3 regions of the Pseudomonas synxantha genome follow, and region 2 is predicted to be linked to each of the others. Evidence: riboswitches for the same ligand, from Rfam matches in the RefSeq annotation. Region 2 holds a riboswitch; each other region holds the start of a gene.

Region 1 (5,505 bases), 1.7 Mb from region 2:
TTGTTGAATCTGCCCACGCAAAGGTCGGTCGCTGATGCGGATAAAACGCCAAGGCTGCATCAGGCCGACGCTGGGCGCCTGGTGCGCGGCCTGGAGCAGGCGCTGCAGCAGTTCCGGGGCGACGCTGCCGCCGGTGAAGTGGCGCATGTCGCGGCGTTCGGCGATGGCGCGGTAGACAGCGTCGCGGTCGGCCTTGGGGAAGGCGTTGTCAGTCATGGCCTCATCGGGGGCAAGCCCCCTCCCACATTGGATTGGGTTTCAACTCGGTCAACTGTGGGAGCTGGCTTGCCTGCGATAACGGTCTCAAGGTCTGGCGCGAACAACGCGGCCACCGCGCCAGGATTCGACGGGAAATAAAAGTGCACGTAGGACGCGGTCATCCGCCCTTGGCGGTACACCGCTTCGGCACCGCGCCCACCGTTGGGGCTCAGGCCGCGGGCAATCGGCGCCCATTCGGTGTTGGTCAGGGAATGGTGGTAGGTGTGGCCACGCAGGACACCTTCCGGCAGTTCGACGCTTTGCAGAGCCAGGGCTGCAAGTTTCTTTTGCATCACCGCATCGCCCTGCAGCAGGCCCACCAGTTCGGCACGAGAACCGTGCACATCGGTGAGCGAATCGAGCAGGTAGAGCATGCCGCCACATTCAGCAAGCAGCGGTTTACCGGCGGCGTGATGCGCACGGATGGCCTCCAGCATCGGGACATTGGCCGACAGGGCCTGGTGGTGCAATTCCGGATACCCGCCGGGCAGATACAGACTGTCAGCTTCCGGCAGTTGGCGATCATGGATCGGTGAGAAAAAGCTCAGCTCAGCGCCCATCACCCGTAACAGGTCAAGGCTGGCGCCGTAGGTAAAGGCAAAGGCTTCGTCACGGGCCACGGCGATGCGCACGCCGGCGAGCAACGGCTCGGCCTCGATCACTGCGGGCGCGGCAAAGGTCACGGGCGGCGGCAGGGCCACTTCACAACTGCTGCCCAAGGCCTGGGCGGCGGCGTCCAGGCGCACATCGAGGTCATTCAATTCACTGGCTTGCACCAGGCCCAGGTGGCGGCTGGGCAATTCGATGCCGGTCTCTCGGGACAACGCGCCGTACCAGCGCAAGCCCTCGGTGAGGCTGCCTTCGAGCAACTGGGCATGACGCAAAGTACCGACGCGGTTGGCCAGCACGCCAGCAAACGGCAGGTCGGGTTGATAACGTGCCAGGCCCAGGGCCAGGGCGCCAAAGGTCTGGGCCATGGCGGTGCCATCGATCACGCCCAGTACCGGCACGCCGAAGTGCCGCGCCAGGTCGGCGCTGGAGGGCGTGCCGTCGAACAAGCCCATCACGCCTTCAATCAGGATCAGGTCGGCCTCCCCTGCCGCCTCCCAGAGCAGACGGCGACTTTCCTGCTCACCGACCATCCACATGTCCAGTTGATACACCGGCGCACCGCTGGCGCGCTCGTGGATCATCGGGTCGAGAAAGTCCGGCCCGCATTTGAACACGCGTACCTTGCGTCCCAGGTTGCGATGCAAACGCGCCAGCGCGGCGGTGACGGTGGTTTTGCCCTGGCCGGACGCCGGAGCGGCGATCAATACGGCCGGGCAATGACGAGGCTGATTCAAAGTTCGACGCCTTTCTGGGCCTTGATACCGGCCTGGAACGCGTGCTTGAGCATGCCCATTTCGGTGACGGTGTCGGCCATTTCAATCAGTTCGGGCTTGGCGCCGCGGCCCGTGACCACCACATGCTGCATCGGCGGGCGCGATTGCAGGTCGCTGAGTACCTGGTCCAGGTCCAGATAGCCGTGCTTGAGGGCAATGTTCAGCTCGTCCAGCACCACCAGGCCGATAGAGGCGTCTTGCAACATCGCACGGGACACGGCCCAGGCCGCCTCGGCGGCGGCAATGTCGCGCTGGCGGTCCTGGGTTTCCCAAGTGAAGCCTTCGCCCATCACATGGAAGCGCACCTGCTCGGGAAAGCGTCGGAAGAACAGCTCTTCGCCGGTGCTGTTGCGGCCTTTGATGAACTGCACCACACCGCACTGCATGCCATGGCCCATGGCGCGGGCCAGCATGCCGAAGGCCGAGCTGCTCTTGCCTTTGCCATTGCCGGTCAATACCAGCAACAGGCCGCACTCATTCGGTGAATTGGCGATGCGCTCGTCGATCACGGCTTTTTTGCGCAGCATGCGCGCCAAGTGGCGTTCGTCGCGGTCGGGGGAATCGGTCATGGCAGCTCTCCGTTGGGGCTGGACAAAAAACGGCGGGCAGGAAAAAAAAAAACAGACAGCCAAGCATCGCCCACCGTGATGCTGTTGAATGTTCAAGGCCGGTCTCCGGACTCATGAGTGGCGCGTCTTATCGAAGCAGCCGAGGGCGCGCCTTCCCATATCGCGGGCGATACAGTGGCAAACAGCACCGTCTTGACTCATTTACCGTTGCGGGGGCAGCGCCGGAATCGCGGCAACACTGTGTACAAGTGCGCTCACTCACCGGCTTCCCTGTTTCACTCTGCCGACGCGCACGCCACAGAGCACCTGGAACAAGCCGCGAAGGTTAGTGGGTTGGGGGTGGAGCGTCAATTAAAGCTGGCCTGGTACTTGAACCATCCGTACACCCTGCTTCTCTACCCTTACAGGTATCAAGGAGAAAACCATGCATAAAACCCGACTCGCCTTACTGATCATGCTCGCCGGTGGCCTCACCGCCTGCGGTGAAAGCTCTACCTTGCAGGTCTCCGACGGCACCGGGCCTGCGCCCAAGCTGCCGGAGCCGAACAAGACCCTGGTCCCCACCGTCAATATCGCCCCGGCCATTGGCTGGCCGGAGGGCGCCAAACCCACCGCCGCTGCCGGCACTCAGGTTGCCGCGTTCGCCGAGGGCCTGGATCACCCGCGCTGGCTCTACGTGCTGCCCAACGGCGACGTGCTGGTGGCCGAGACCAATGCACCACCCAAGCCGGACGATTCCAAAGGGGTGCGTGGCTGGGTAATGGAAAAAGTCATGGGCCGTGCCGGTGCCGGCGTGCCGAGCCCGAACCGCATTACGTTGCTGCGCGATGCCGATCACGATGGCGTGGCCGAAACCCGCACGGTGTTCCTGGAGAATCTCAATTCGCCCTTTGGCATGACACTGGTCGGCAACGACCTGTATGTGGCGGACTCGGATAAGTTGCTGCGCTTCCCCTATCAGCCGGGTGAAACCGCGATCAAAGCCCAGGGCACTAGGGTCGTGGACTTACCGGGCGGGCCTTTGAACCACCACTGGACGAAAAACGTGGTGGCCAGCAAGGATGGCAGCAAGCTGTATGTGAGCGTCGGCTCCAACAGCAACGTCGCCGAAAACGGCCTGGAGGCAGAGCAGGGACGCGCCGCGATCTGGGAAGTCGACCGCGCCACCGGCAAGCACCGCATTTTCGCCTCCGGGCTGCGCAACCCTAACGGCATGGCCTGGGAACCGCAGAGTGGCAAGCTGTGGACGGCAGTCAATGAACGCGATGAAATCGGCAGTGACCTGGTGCCCGACTACATCACCTCAGTCAAGGATGGCGGGTTTTATGGCTGGCCCTTCAGCTATTACGGCCAGCATGTGGATGTGCGTGTCACGCCGCAAAACCCTGATCTGGTCGCCAAGGCCATCGCGCCGGACTACGCGGTAGGCCCTCATACCGCCTCACTGGGGCTGACATTCGCCGAGGGCAATAAACTGCCCGCGCAGTTCAGCAACGGTGCGTTTATCGGCCAACATGGCTCATGGAATCGCAAGCCGCACAGTGGCTACAAGGTGATTTTCGTGCCGTTTGAAGGGGGCCAGCCAAAAGGACAGCCGGTGGATGTGCTGACGGGGTTTCTCAACAGCGATGAGAAAGCCATGGGTCGGCCGGTCGGCGTGGTGATCGACCAGCAAGGGAATTTGCTGGTGGCTGATGATGTGGGGAATAAGGTTTGGCGGGTGTCGGCAGCCAAGTAACCCATCTCAGGAGCACTATAAAACCAATGTGGGAGGGGCGGTGCGACGATTCGACTTGCTCCCGATAGCGGCCTGTCAGCTGAGTATGTGCTGACGGTTACACCGCTATCGGGAGCAAGCCCCCTCCCACATTTGGATCTATGTACGACTTAAGGGTTGCGTGCCAGATTCCCGGGCAGCACTCGCTTTGCGCTCAGATAGGCATTCTGCCAATACGCTTTGGATAGCGTATCGAGCTTCACCGTACCGCCGGTTTGCGGCGCATGCACAAAGCGCCCTTCCCCGACATAAATCCCTGCATGACTGACCCGCGAACCACCACCTGTGGCGAAGAACAGCAGATCACCGGTTTGCAGGTTCTGCTCGCTGACGTCCTGGGCACGCATCACGATCAGTTCGCGGGTAGTGCGCGGCAGGGAGATACCGGCGGCGTCGCGGAATACAAAGCCAATCAGGCCGCTGCAATCAAACCCCGAGTCCGGCGTGTTGCCGCCCCAGCGGTAGGGCGTGCCAACCAGGCCCAAGGCGCGGAAGAGCACATCTTCGGCAGCAGGCGAGAAATTCTGGGTGGCGTAGTTGAACACCGGCTTGGGCTTGACCGCTACAGGCGCGGGCGGCGGTGGGCGGCTCGCGCAGGCGCTGAGCAACGCGGCGCAAACAATAAGAATCAGGCGGGCCGAGGTCGACATGTGCAGAACAATCCTGGTCTGGATGCGGCTTTCGCTGCCGAACGTTGAAAACCAGAACGCGCAAGCAAAGCTCGCGCGAACGGATGACAACAATGTCCAGGGATTCTAGCGCTTACACGTCAAACTTCAAGTATCACTTTAACTTTACTTACTGGCGGTAACCGTAGTCGGGGCCATTGCAAGTGCGCGCTTGGCTTCGATGAAGGTTTTGCTCCAGTAGCTGTCACCCAGGTTATCGACCCGGACACCACCACTGCGGCGGCTGCTGGAGTGAATAAACTGGTTATCGCCCAAATAGATACCGGCGTGGCTGACACGCCCACGACCACTGGTACTAAAGAAAAGCAGATCGCCCGGCTTGAGGTTGTTGCGTGCGACCAACGGTGCATCCACGTTGATCATTTCGCGCGTCGAGCGAGGCAGATTCATGCCGGCTTCTTCACGAAACAGGTAGCCGATGAAGCCGCTGCAGTCGAAACCAGCTTCCGAGGTACCGCCAAAACGGTAACGTGTACCGATCAGGGACTTGCCGCGCTCAAGGATGCTGTCGGCCAGCAAAGGCAGCTGGTAAGGCTTGCTGCCGGAGAAATCGGCCAGTTCCTTTTCAGTGGTCAACTCTTCCTCATAAACAGTGGAAGACTGTGCGGCGACGAATTTTTGTTGAGTCTGTGGTTGTGGCTTCTGCTGCTCTACCACCTGCTGAGGGTGGGAGGCGCAACCAAACAACAGGGTAACGAGTGCGAGAGGCACGAGGGGTGCGAAGCGATTTAGCATGGGCACGACCGTGGCTGATGTGTAAAGAAGCCGAGACTATGCCCTCTATCACATCGATTTGCAAATTCAATCGTGATCTATGTGACTTCTGG
Region 2 (5,505 bases):
TATAAAAATATATTGTATGGGTGTAAGTGGGTTGTTCGGGCTTTTACTTACTTTTCAATAGGTTGTTGAGGCGGTATGTTCAGTGAACTAATGCTCCATTCGGAGCTTGGTTATTTAGAGTGATGCAGGCGTTGAATCGTTGGGCAAGCTGTCCGGGAACGCTTTTTGCGTTTCTCCCTACTGATGCTCGTGGTTGTGGTTTTGTCTCCCTTGAATAGTCAAAATTGATGGTGCCCATTGTGCAGATAACCAACAGCGTGCAACGCTCCTATAACCCGTCCGTAGAGGCTCAACAAAACAGCTCTTCCGATCCCACGTTGCGTAAGTTCGACCCGCATTTGAGGCCAATACCGGGTCTTGATAAGCCGGTTTTTACCGTGGACCAGATCGCCCAGCACCTCACCCGGGACGGCCGGAAATGGAATGACAGCAATGGTGATGGCGTCACGCAAGTCTCCTATACATTCGATACCCACGGGCAAGGGGAGACAGCGTTCAATGCCACCCAGAAAAGCCAGGCCAGACTGTCCATGCAGTCCTGGGCCGATGTGGCGAACGTGTCTTTCGAAGAGCGTACTGGCCGTGGGGAAGGGCACCTGGCTTTTTCCAACAGTGAGGTGCCCCGGGTTGCATTCGCCCAATTGCCAGGTGGAGACGGTAAAGTCCTCATGAATCCCCGTTTTGGCACGAATGCTGCGCCTGCACTTAACAATCACGGCCGATATACGCTTACCCATGAAATAGGGCATGGACTGGGGCTTTTGCATCCAGCGGACTATGACAATAGCGGCGATTCCACCTACCCCAGTTACTATCGCGACGCCGTCTATGCCCAGGATACTCGTGGCCATACTGTCATGAGCTACTTCGATGCCAACTTAAGTGGTCAGAACCTTAAGGGAAGGTACTCTGCTGCACCATTGATGGGTGATATTGCTGCTGCCCAGCGGGTATATGGTGCCAACTATAGAACACGTAATTCAGACACCACCTACGGTTTTAACTCCAATTCGGGTCGAGACTATTATCAACTCGATCATCCCAGGAATACGGCATTATTCTGCGTGTGGGACGGTGGAGGTAACGACACATTGGATTTTTCCAGATATCGCCAAAACCAGACCGTCAACCTCAACGCTGAATCCTATTCCGATGTTGGAGGGTTACGGGGGAATGTTTCTATTGCCAAAGGCGTTACGGTTGAAAACGCAATCGGCGGTTCTGGTCATGATGCGATCATCGGGAACGATGCGGACAATGTGCTCAAGGGGGCAGCGGGCGCCGATTGGCTGAGGGGGGCAGGGGGGGCGGATACCTTTGCTTATGACCACGCCAGCGATTCCACGTTGGAAAATCCTGACCTGATCATGGACTTTGAGAGTGGCACCGACAAAATCGACATTTCGGTCTTGTTGAAAAACGCCGGTATTGGCGCCTTGACGTTTGTAAGGCGGCTATCGGGCGAACCTGGTCAAGCTGTTCTGGGTTACAACCGCCACACCAACCAGTCGAGGTTGGCTATTGATCTGACGGGCAACGGCCGTTTTGACTTTTTTCTCAAAAGCCACGGTCCGATAAATACACCCGACATCATTAGTAATGTTCCGGTTAAGTGGGCCTATTCCTAAAAAAGAAGCAGCATGCCAGCGGCTAGGGAGTAGTCGCTTCAACAGGCCGGCCGCTGCCTGTGTGGTTTCGGCGTTTCTCGATGTCGGATGAGCGATCAACATTGACCCGTTCTCCCGCACTGCGTAGCCTTGCCCGTTCGAGGTTCTTCGGCCCAGGCCGAAGCTAAGAAGGGAACGCGGTTCAAGCCGCGGCTGCCCCCGCAACTGTGAAGGGTTCAGTTGACTGCCACGCCACTGCCGAGACGGCGGGAAGGCGCAGTCAGCGTTGGTCGCAAGACCTGTACGCCCCAAGCCAGGAGACCTGCCTCGTCACTGATTTTCCAATTCAACCGGGCGGGGTGATCCGGTGACGAAATCCGCTGCTGCGCGCCGCCGCAGGGCCTGTCGTCCCGTATGCCCGCCCCAAAGGGCATCCGATGAAAACACTGGCCAAACTCCCTGTCACCATCGTTACCGGCTTCCTTGGCTCGGGTAAGACCACCTTGTTGCGTCATATGCTCGACAACGCCCAGGGCCGTCGTATTGCGGTGATCGTCAACGAATTCGGCGAGCTGGGCATTGACGGTGAAATCCTCAAGCAGTGCGCCATCGGTTGTACCGAAGAAGAAGCCAATGGCCGCGTGTACGAACTCGCCAACGGTTGCCTGTGCTGCACCGTGCAGGAAGAGTTCTTCCCGGTGATGCGCGAACTGGTTGCCCGCCGCGGCGACCTTGACCATATCCTCATCGAAACCTCGGGCCTGGCCCTGCCAAAGCCACTGGTGCAAGCCTTCCAGTGGCCGGAAATCCGCAGCGCCTGCACTGTCGACGCAGTGATCACCGTGGTCGACAGCCCGGCCGTGGCCGCCGGCACCTTCGCCGCGTTCCCGGATCAAGTCGACGCCCAGCGCAAACTCGACCCGAACCTGGACCACGAGTCGCCATTGCATGAACTGTTCGCCGATCAACTGGCCAGCGCCGACCTGGTGATCCTCAACAAAGCCGACCTGATCAGCGCCGAAGACCTGGCCCGCGTGCGCCTGGAAGTCGCCGAGGAGCTGCCGCCAGCAGTGAAGGTCATCGAAGCCAGCAGCGGTCGCCTGCCGTTGGACGTGCTGATTGGCCTGGGCGCAGGCTCCGAGGAGCACATTGACGCTCGCCACAGCCATCACGATCATCATCATGAAGGTGAAGACGATCACGATCACGATGCCTTTGACTCGATCTCCATCGACCTGCCCCAAGCCGAAGAAGCGCTGTTGCTCGACGCCCTGGCTCAATTGGTGGTGCAGCACGGCATCCTGCGCGTCAAAGGTTTCGCCGCGATCCCGAACAAACCGATGCGCCTGTTGATCCAGGGCGTGGGCACGCGCTTCGACAAACACTTCGACCGTGCCTGGGGCTTGGAAGAAGCACGTACCACGCGCCTGGTGCTGATCGGCCAGGAGCTGGACGCCGCCGGCCTTGAAGCGCAATTGCGCGCTGCCCTCAGCGTTTAACCATGCACCTGCTCAGGACCCAACCCGGTGGTTTCGTCGCGGACGACAATATTGCCGACCTTGGCCAAACCCCTGCTGAACTGGTGATCCTGTGCAGCGGCGACTCCAGCCTGGCGCTGCTCGCCGAAGCAGCCCAGCAGTTGCCCGAGGATTACCCGAGTCTGCGCCTGGCCAATCCGATGCAGGTGCAAAACCATGCCTCCGTCGACCTGTACGTCGATGAGGTGTTGCGGCACGCCAAGGTGATTCTGATTTCCTTGCATGGCGGCATTGGTTACTGGCGCTACGGCATAGAGCGCCTGGTGGAACTGGCCGAGCGCGGCGTCACGCTGATTTTGGTGCCGGGGGATGACCGCCCCGACCCGGAGCTCAGCTGCCTGAGCACCGTTGATGCCGAACAGCGCGAGCGCCTGTGGCATTTCCTGCGCCAGGGTGGCCTGGGTAACGCGCTGGATTTTTATCATTGCCTGGCCAGCGCCCATCTGGGTCGCGACTATATATGGGCCGAGCCGCAAACCTTGCCGCGTACGGCGATCTATCACCCTGGTAAAGCCAATGCCCGCCTCAATGACTGGCAGGTGGATTGGCGCGCTGACCTCCCCGTGGCCGCCGTGCTGTTCTATCGCTCCCACTTGCAGGCGGCCAATACCGGCTTTATTGATGTGTTCTGCCAGCGCTTGCAGGCTGCGGGCCTCAACCCGTTGCCCATCGCGGTGGCCAGCTTGAAAGAGCCCGGCTGCCTCACGGCGGTCGAGGACCTGCTGGACGACGTGCAAGCCGCGGTAATCCTCAACACCACCGGCTTTGCCCAGTCCAGCCCCGAAGCCCCGCACCTGCGCCCGTTTCGTCGCAATATCCCGGTGATCCAGGCGATCTGCGCCCAGGACAACCAGCCCGGCTGGCAGGCCAGCGAACAGGGGCTCGGTCCCCGCGACCTGGCGATGCATATTGCCTTGCCGGAGCTGGATGGGCGCATCATCAGTCGGCCGATCAGCTTCAAGGACCTGGCCTGGCGCAGCGAGCGCAGCCAGTCGGACGTGGTGTGCTATCGCGCAGTCCCTGAACGCATGGACTTTGTCGCTGAATTGGCGCGGCGCTGGGTCGACTTGGCCCGGGTGCCGAATGCCGATAAGCGCATTGCTCTGATCCTCGCCAACTACCCGACCCGAGATGGGCGTATTGGTAATGGCGTGGGCCTGGACACCCCGGCGGCGGCGTTGAATATCCTGCGTGCCTTGCAATCTGAAGGCTACCCGGTGGCAGAGGTGCTTCCCGAGAGCGGCACCGCATTGATCCATGCGCTGCTCGGTGGAGTCACCAACGACCTGGACAGCCTCGACCTGCGCCCGTGCCACCAAAGCCTGGGTCTGGGGGATTACCAGGCGATGTTCGATCGCTTGCCGGCGTCCAATCGTCAGGCTGTGCTGGAACGTTGGGGCGCCGCGCAAGACGATCCCATGTTTCGCGACGGCCGCATGATGATCGCCGGCTTGCGCCTGGGCCTGACCTTCGTCGGCATCCAGCCGGCACGGGGTTACCAGGTGGACGCCAGTGCCGTGTACCACGACCCGGACCTGGTGCCGCCCCATGGCTACCTGGCGTTCTATTTCTGGTTGCGCCACACCTACGGCGCCCATGGCGTGATCCATGTGGGCAAGCACGGCAACCTGGAATGGCTGCCGGGCAAAGGCGTAGGCCTGTCGGAAAACTGCTGGCCGGATGCATTGCTCGGGCCGCTGCCGAATATCTATCCGTTTATTGTCAACGACCCAGGCGAGGGCGCCCAGGCCAAGCGGCGTACCCAAGCGGTGATCATCGACCACCTGATGCCACCGCTGACCCGCGCCGAAACCTACGGCCCGTTGCGTAACCTGGAGCTGTTGGCCGACGAGTACTACGAGGCGCAATTGCTCGACCCGCGCCGCGCCCTTGAGCTGCAAAAAGACATTCTCAAGCTGGTGCGCGAAACCCGCATCGACCAGGAGCTGGAGCTGGACAGCGAGGCTGACGCCGACATCTGGCTGCCGCGCCTGGACACCTACCTGTGTGACTTGAAGGAATCGCAGATCCGCGACGGTCTGCATGTTTTTGGCGAATCACCCGAGGGCCGCTTGCGCATCGACACCTTGCTGGCCTTGTTGCGAATTCCCCGTGGCGACGGCCGTGGCCCGCAATCGAGCCTGCTGCGGGTACTGGCCAAGGCATTCGACCTGGGCTTTGATCCGCTCGATTGCGCCTTGGCCGAGCCCTGGACGGGACGGCGTCCGCCCGTGTTGCAGAAGATCGACGGGCAGTTATGGCGCACCGCCGGCGATACCCGCGAACGCCTGGAGCTGTACGCAGCGCGGCTGATCGAGCAGGCGCTGGAAGGTCCCCTCGAGCAGTTGGAAGAGCCCGGC
Region 3 (5,505 bases), 1.4 Mb from region 2:
CAATGCGCAGACAGTGTGGCTGGATCGCAAATAGCCAGACAGGGGCGACTGCGCTGGCTGCGCAGCAACCCCAGTCGTGCATCAACTGCGGATGTGCCGTCGCACGCATTGCACCAACCCTTCCAACGCCTGCGACTTCACCGGCGCGAGCACACAGACCGTGTGCTCACGCTCGCCCTCCGCCACTGTCAGGGTGTAGTGCACTCGGTCGGGGTTACCGGCTTCGGGCACGGTGCTTTGTGGCAACTGAAAAAAATCCGAAGCTTCGATCAGTTGCCGCAATTCCTGCTGGTCCGGCTCGGGTAGCTTCTCCAGCTCTACCGTACGCGGCTTGGCCAGCCCCGGAAAAAACGCCGGCCCACCGCTTTCCTTGATTGAGATTCGCATGGCTGTTCCTCGCCGCCCAAGCGGCTGGTCAAACATTGATGCCCACGGCTTTCCACCCCTCCTTGACCGCTTTCTGTTCATCCTTGTTCGCGCCGTAAAGACGCCCGGCCACATCATAGGTAATACGCGCAAAACGCAGGAACCCCGAGTTCGGTCGCAGCCGCGCATCCCGCAGTGCGTCATACCAGATGCGCCCTGCACGCTCCCAGGCGAACCCGCCAATCTTGGTTGCCACCTGATAGAACGCGTGGTTGGGAATGCCGGAATTGATATGCACCCCGCCATTGTCCTCGTATGTCTGTACAAAATCATCCATGTGACCCGGCTGCGGGTCCTTGCCCAGCAGCTTGTCATCAAACGCAGTGCCTGGGGCTTTCATCGAGCGCAGAGCGGTGCCCTTGATCTTCTTGGTGAACAACCCTTTGCCGATCAACCAATCAGCCTCCTCGGCGGTTTGCTTCAACGCATACTGCTTGATCAGTGAACCGAACACGTCGGACAGCGACTCGTTCAACGCGCCGGACTGGTTGAAGTACATCAGCTTGGCCTCATCCTCGGTAACGCCATGGGCCAACTCATGGCCAATCACGTCGAGCGCCACGGTGAAGCGATTGAATAACTGCTGGTCACCGTCGCCGAAGACCATCTGGGTCGAATTCCAGAACGCGTTGTTATAGTCCTGGCCGAAGTGCACCGTGGCGTCCAGGGCCATGCCGGCATCGTCGATGGAATTGCGGTCGAATACCTGGTCGAAAAAATCGAAGGTCGCGCCCAAGCCTTCATAGGCTTCGTCCACTGCGGCATCGCCACTGGCCGGTTGCCCTTCGCCGCGGATCAGCTTGCCAGGCAGGCTGTCGGTGTTTTCAGCGCTGTAGATCGAGCGCTGTTTCTCGGCGCCCATGGCCAACGCCATGCGGGCTGGGCCCTTGGCGGGTACCGCGACCATGCGCAACGAGCGGAACGTGCTGTCCTTGGCCCGAGTGCGTAATGCGACTTCCCGTTGGGCTTTATCCCCGTGGCGGGCGATCTGGTCGAGCATATAGGGTGGGATCAGACAGAAAATCGGGTTGCGCGGCTGGCGAACACACATAAGCTGGCTCCTTTTTGGCGTGTGATGAACGTCCGGTAGCGGTTTCAGGATAGCCCTGTGTTCGCCACCTGGGCCAAATTGTCATGAGTTTGTGTTGCAGTGGTGTTTATCCGAGGCCCATAAGGAACATGCCCATGCCCGCCCGCACAGCCAAAATCGACCTTTCCCACCGCCCCAGGCTTTCCGACCTGCGCCCATTGGTCGCGCTCAGCCCCACCCTGCTGGAAGCCAGAACCGCGACACCGCGCGTCACCGCGGCCAAGGACCTCAAAAACCGCGCTGGCTATGCCCATGATTTCCTCAGCGACTTCGTGGTGCCATGGCCCACGGTCGGCGAGCCACTGTCGAGCGACGTGCAACCCAAGCGCCTGGACTACACGCATTTCTCCATCACTATGTCGCGTTCCCGACGACTGGCGCTCTACGTGGGGGTGAATATCGACGGCTCAAAGCACGTGGACATCACGCGCAGCAACGACACTTGGGCCTACGATGGTCGCCTGCCCCTGGATGCGCAGGTAGGTGAAGACCTTTACGCCAGCAATGGCCTGGACCGCGGCCACCTGGTGCGGCGCCAGGACCCCAACTGGGGCGACGAGGCCAACACCGCCAACTTCGACACCTTCCACTTCACCAACTGCTCGCCGCAAATGAGCGGCTTCAACCAGAAGACCTGGCTGGAACTCGAAGACTACATTCTTGACAACACCCAACGCTGGAAAGCCCGGGCCACGGTGTTTACCGGCCCGGTATTCGCCGATGACGACCGACTTTATCGTGGGGTGAAAATCCCCAAGGCGTTCTGGAAAGTCGTGGCTTACCTCAGCGACGACGGCAAACCCTCCGCCAGCGCCTACATGATCGACCAAAGCCGTGAGCTGGGGCAGCTCGACCTGGTGTTCGGCCAGCTTCGCACCTACCAGCGCAGCGTGATCCAGATCGAGCAACTGACCGGCATCCGCTTCGCCAACCTGGCCGACTATGACGGGTTCAGCAATGAAGAACGTGCGACAGGTACGCGGATTGAAGCGCTGATCCGCGGCCCCCAAGACATACGACTCTGAGAGCGGCCCATTGTAGGAGCGAGCTTGCTCGCGAAGCACCTGAGAGCGCCGCGGAGCATCAGGTTCCCCGCGTTATCGTTAGCGACCTTCGCGAGCAAGCTCGCTCCTACAGGGCCTGATCGACTACCATACCGCCGCCGGTTCCCGTATGGGACTAATAGGGAATTCGAAACGCCGCCCGCGACGTCAATCGAAACTGCCCCCGCAACTGTAGGTGCCGAGCCTGCTCCCCACTGCCACTGGACCCTGTCCGGGAAGGCGGGAGCGAGGCGACGACGCATCAGTCAGGAGACCTGCCGGCCCAGCAAAACCACTAACCGGCGGGGTGTCCGGGAAGGACATCCTTGCCTGCCCGATCGGCAGCGTTCGAGGCTGTATTTCCGAGCCGTACCGCCCCTGCTGCACTCGGAGATCACCCCATGCTGCCACGCGTTACCGCCCTGATCGCAGGCTTGGGTGCCTGTGCAATGGCCCAGGCCACGCCCACCCATTACCCGCTGACCCTGGAAAACTGCGGCAGTACCCTGACCTTCCAGCACGCGCCTGCACGCAGCGTAACCATCGGCCAGGCCGCCACCGAGATGCTCTACGCCTTGGGCGTGGGCGATAAAGTGGTTGGCACTTCGCTGTGGTTCAACAACGTGTTGGCGCAGTACAAGGCACAGGACGCCACCATCGAGCGCCTGGCCAACAACGAGCCGAGCTTCGAAGCGGTGATCGCCAAGCGCCCGCAACTGGTGGCCGCCGAGCTGGAATGGGTGGTGGGGCCACAAGGCGTGGTCGGCACCCGCGAGCAATTCCATGAACTGCAGATCCCCACCTACCTGCTGCCCTCGGACTGCGAAGGCAAGGACAACCTGGTGGGTGCCGACGGCACGCGTCTGGAGCCGTTCCGCATCGACACGATTTATAAAAGCATCCGCCAACTGGCGCAGATTTTCGACGTCCAGGATCGCGGCCAGCAGCTCAACGACGAACTACAGGCGCGCCTGGCCAAGTCCATCGCCACCGCGCAAGGCAAAGGCTTGAAGCAAGCCAGCGCGCTGGTGTGGTTCTCCAGCGCCGAAATGGCCAGCGATCCGTACGTGGCCGGGCACAAGGGTATTCCGCAGTTCATGTTGCAAACCCTCGGCCTGCGCAATGTGGTGCAGTCCGATGAAGAATGGCCCGCCGTCGGCTGGGAAACCATTGCCAAGGCCAACCCGACGTTCCTGGTGATCGCACGCATGGATCGGCGCCGCTACCCCGCCGACGACCACGAGAAGAAACTCGCCTTCCTGCGCAACGACCCGGTGACCCGCAACATGGACGCGGTGAAAAACAACCGCATCATCATCCTCGATGCCCTGGCGCTGCAGGCCAGCCTGCGCACCTTCGATGGCCTGGAACAACTGGCCGCCGCCATCGACGGCTACGACCTGCCGAAATGATACGGACCCTGCTCGCCCTCACACTGCTGTTGCTCGCCCTGCTCGCCGGCGTGGCCATCGGCGAGACCGCCATCTCGCCACAGGTGGTGCTCCAGGTGCTCGCCAACAAGCTGTGGGCCGCGGGCTTCGTGCTCGACCCCATCGATGAAGGCGTGGTGTGGAACTATCGCCTGACCCGCGCCCTGGTGGCCGCTGCCTGCGGTGCGGGGTTGGCGACCTGTGGCGTGATCCTGCAATCGTTGCTGCGTAACCCGCTGGCTGATCCTTACTTGCTCGGCATCAGTGCCGGCGCGTCGACCGGCGCGGTCCTGGTCGCCTTGATTGGTGTGGGCGGCGGGCTGGTGTCGCTGTCGGCGGGGGCATTTGTAGGGGCAATGGCAGCGTTTGCGCTGGTGATCCTGCTGGCGCGGGCCAGTGGCTCGTCCAGCGGCACCGGGCAAATCATCCTTGCGGGCATCGCCGGCTCGCAATTGTTCAATGCCTTGACCGCGTTCCTAATCACCAAGTCGGCCAGCTCCGAGCAAGCCCGCGGCATTATGTTCTGGCTGCTGGGCAACCTCAGCGGTGTGCGCTGGCCGTCGGTGTGGCTGGCGGTGCCGGTGGCGATCGTTGGGCTGACGGTGTGCCTGTGGCATCGCCGCGCATTGGATGCCTTTACCTTCGGCAGCGACTCGGCGGCGTCCCTGGGCATTCCGGTGCGCCGCGTGCAATTTGTGCTGGTGGCCTGCGCTGCGCTGGTGACGGCGGTGATGGTGTCCATCGTTGGCTCCATCGGTTTTGTCGGCCTGGTGATTCCCCATGCGGTGCGCCTGCTGCTGGGCACCGGGCATTCGCGGTTGCTGCCGGCGAGCGCTCTTGGCGGCGCGTTGTTCTTGATTGCGGCCGATGTGCTGTCGCGCACCTTGATCAAGGGCCAGGTGATTCCCGTCGGTGTGGTCACGGCGTTGGTGGGCGCACCGGTGTTTGCGCTGATCCTGATTGGCCGCAGGAACGCGCGATGAGTGTGCTCAGTTGCACCGGCCTGGGTTTCAAGGTGCGAGACGCTGAGTTGCTGCGCGATGTTCACCTGGACGTGCAGCAAGGGGAAACCCTCGGCATCGTCGGGCCCAACGGCTCGGGCAAATCCACCCTGCTCAAATTGCTCGCCGGCTTGCGCGCCCCGGCCAGTGGTGAAGTACGCCTGGGTGCCAAGCGCCTGGGTGAGCTGTCGCGCCGCGCCATCGCGCAACAGCTGGCGGTGGTGGAACAGCAGGCTGACACTGACGATGCCATCCGCGTGTTCGACGCCGTGGCCCTGGGCCGCACGCCATGGCTGTCGGCGCTGAGCCCGTGGTCTAGCGAAGACGACGCCATCGTCCGCCAGGCCCTGCACGACGTAGACGCCACCCACCTGAGCCACCGTGCCTGGCGCAGCCTCTCCGGCGGCGAACGCCAACGCGTGCACATCGCCCGAGCCCTGGCGCAACGACCGCGGATTCTGTTGCTGGATGAGCCAACCAATCACCTGGATATCCAGCATCAACTGGCGATCTTG

The links. Region 2 has a riboswitch for cobalamin ahead of cobW (cobalamin biosynthesis protein CobW). Riboswitches for the same ligand answer to the same signal wherever they lie in the genome.
Region 1: it holds a riboswitch for cobalamin, as region 2 does, so the genes downstream of both, cobO (cob(I)yrinic acid a,c-diamide adenosyltransferase) here and cobW (cobalamin biosynthesis protein CobW) in region 2, are expected to answer to the same signal.
Region 3: it holds a riboswitch for cobalamin, as region 2 does, so the genes downstream of both, BLU48_RS05250 (ABC transporter substrate-binding protein) here and cobW (cobalamin biosynthesis protein CobW) in region 2, are expected to answer to the same signal.

What each region holds. Positions count from the first base shown of each region.
Region 1 is NZ_LT629786.1:791,668-797,172, reverse strand. Features, by position in the region: gene bluB (5,6-dimethylbenzimidazole synthase) at 1-216, opposite strand, end outside; gene BLU48_RS03815 (cobyrinate a,c-diamide synthase) at 213-1,604, opposite strand; gene cobO (cob(I)yrinic acid a,c-diamide adenosyltransferase) at 1,601-2,212, opposite strand; cobalamin riboswitch at 2,292-2,537, opposite strand; gene BLU48_RS03805 (PQQ-dependent sugar dehydrogenase) at 2,637-3,950, shown strand; gene BLU48_RS03800 (C40 family peptidase) at 4,100-4,639, opposite strand; gene BLU48_RS03795 (C40 family peptidase) at 4,784-5,413, opposite strand.
Region 2 is NZ_LT629786.1:2,528,710-2,534,214, reverse strand. Features, by position in the region: gene BLU48_RS11985 (M10 family metallopeptidase C-terminal domain-containing protein) at 240-1,628, shown strand; cobalamin riboswitch at 1,752-1,951, shown strand; gene cobW (cobalamin biosynthesis protein CobW) at 2,045-3,106, shown strand; gene cobN (cobaltochelatase subunit CobN) at 3,109-5,505, shown strand, end outside.
Region 3 is NZ_LT629786.1:1,104,851-1,110,355, reverse strand. Features, by position in the region: gene BLU48_RS05275 (aldehyde dehydrogenase family protein) at 1-34, shown strand, start outside; gene BLU48_RS05270 (protealysin inhibitor emfourin) at 82-387, opposite strand; gene BLU48_RS05265 (M4 family metallopeptidase) at 416-1,477, opposite strand; gene BLU48_RS05260 (DNA/RNA non-specific endonuclease) at 1,612-2,541, shown strand; partial or broken gene BLU48_RS32190 (outer membrane lipoprotein carrier protein LolA) at 2,550-2,639, opposite strand; cobalamin riboswitch at 2,663-2,856, shown strand; gene BLU48_RS05250 (ABC transporter substrate-binding protein) at 2,961-3,971, shown strand; gene BLU48_RS05245 (FecCD family ABC transporter permease) at 3,968-4,972, shown strand; gene BLU48_RS05240 (ABC transporter ATP-binding protein) at 4,969-5,505, shown strand, end outside.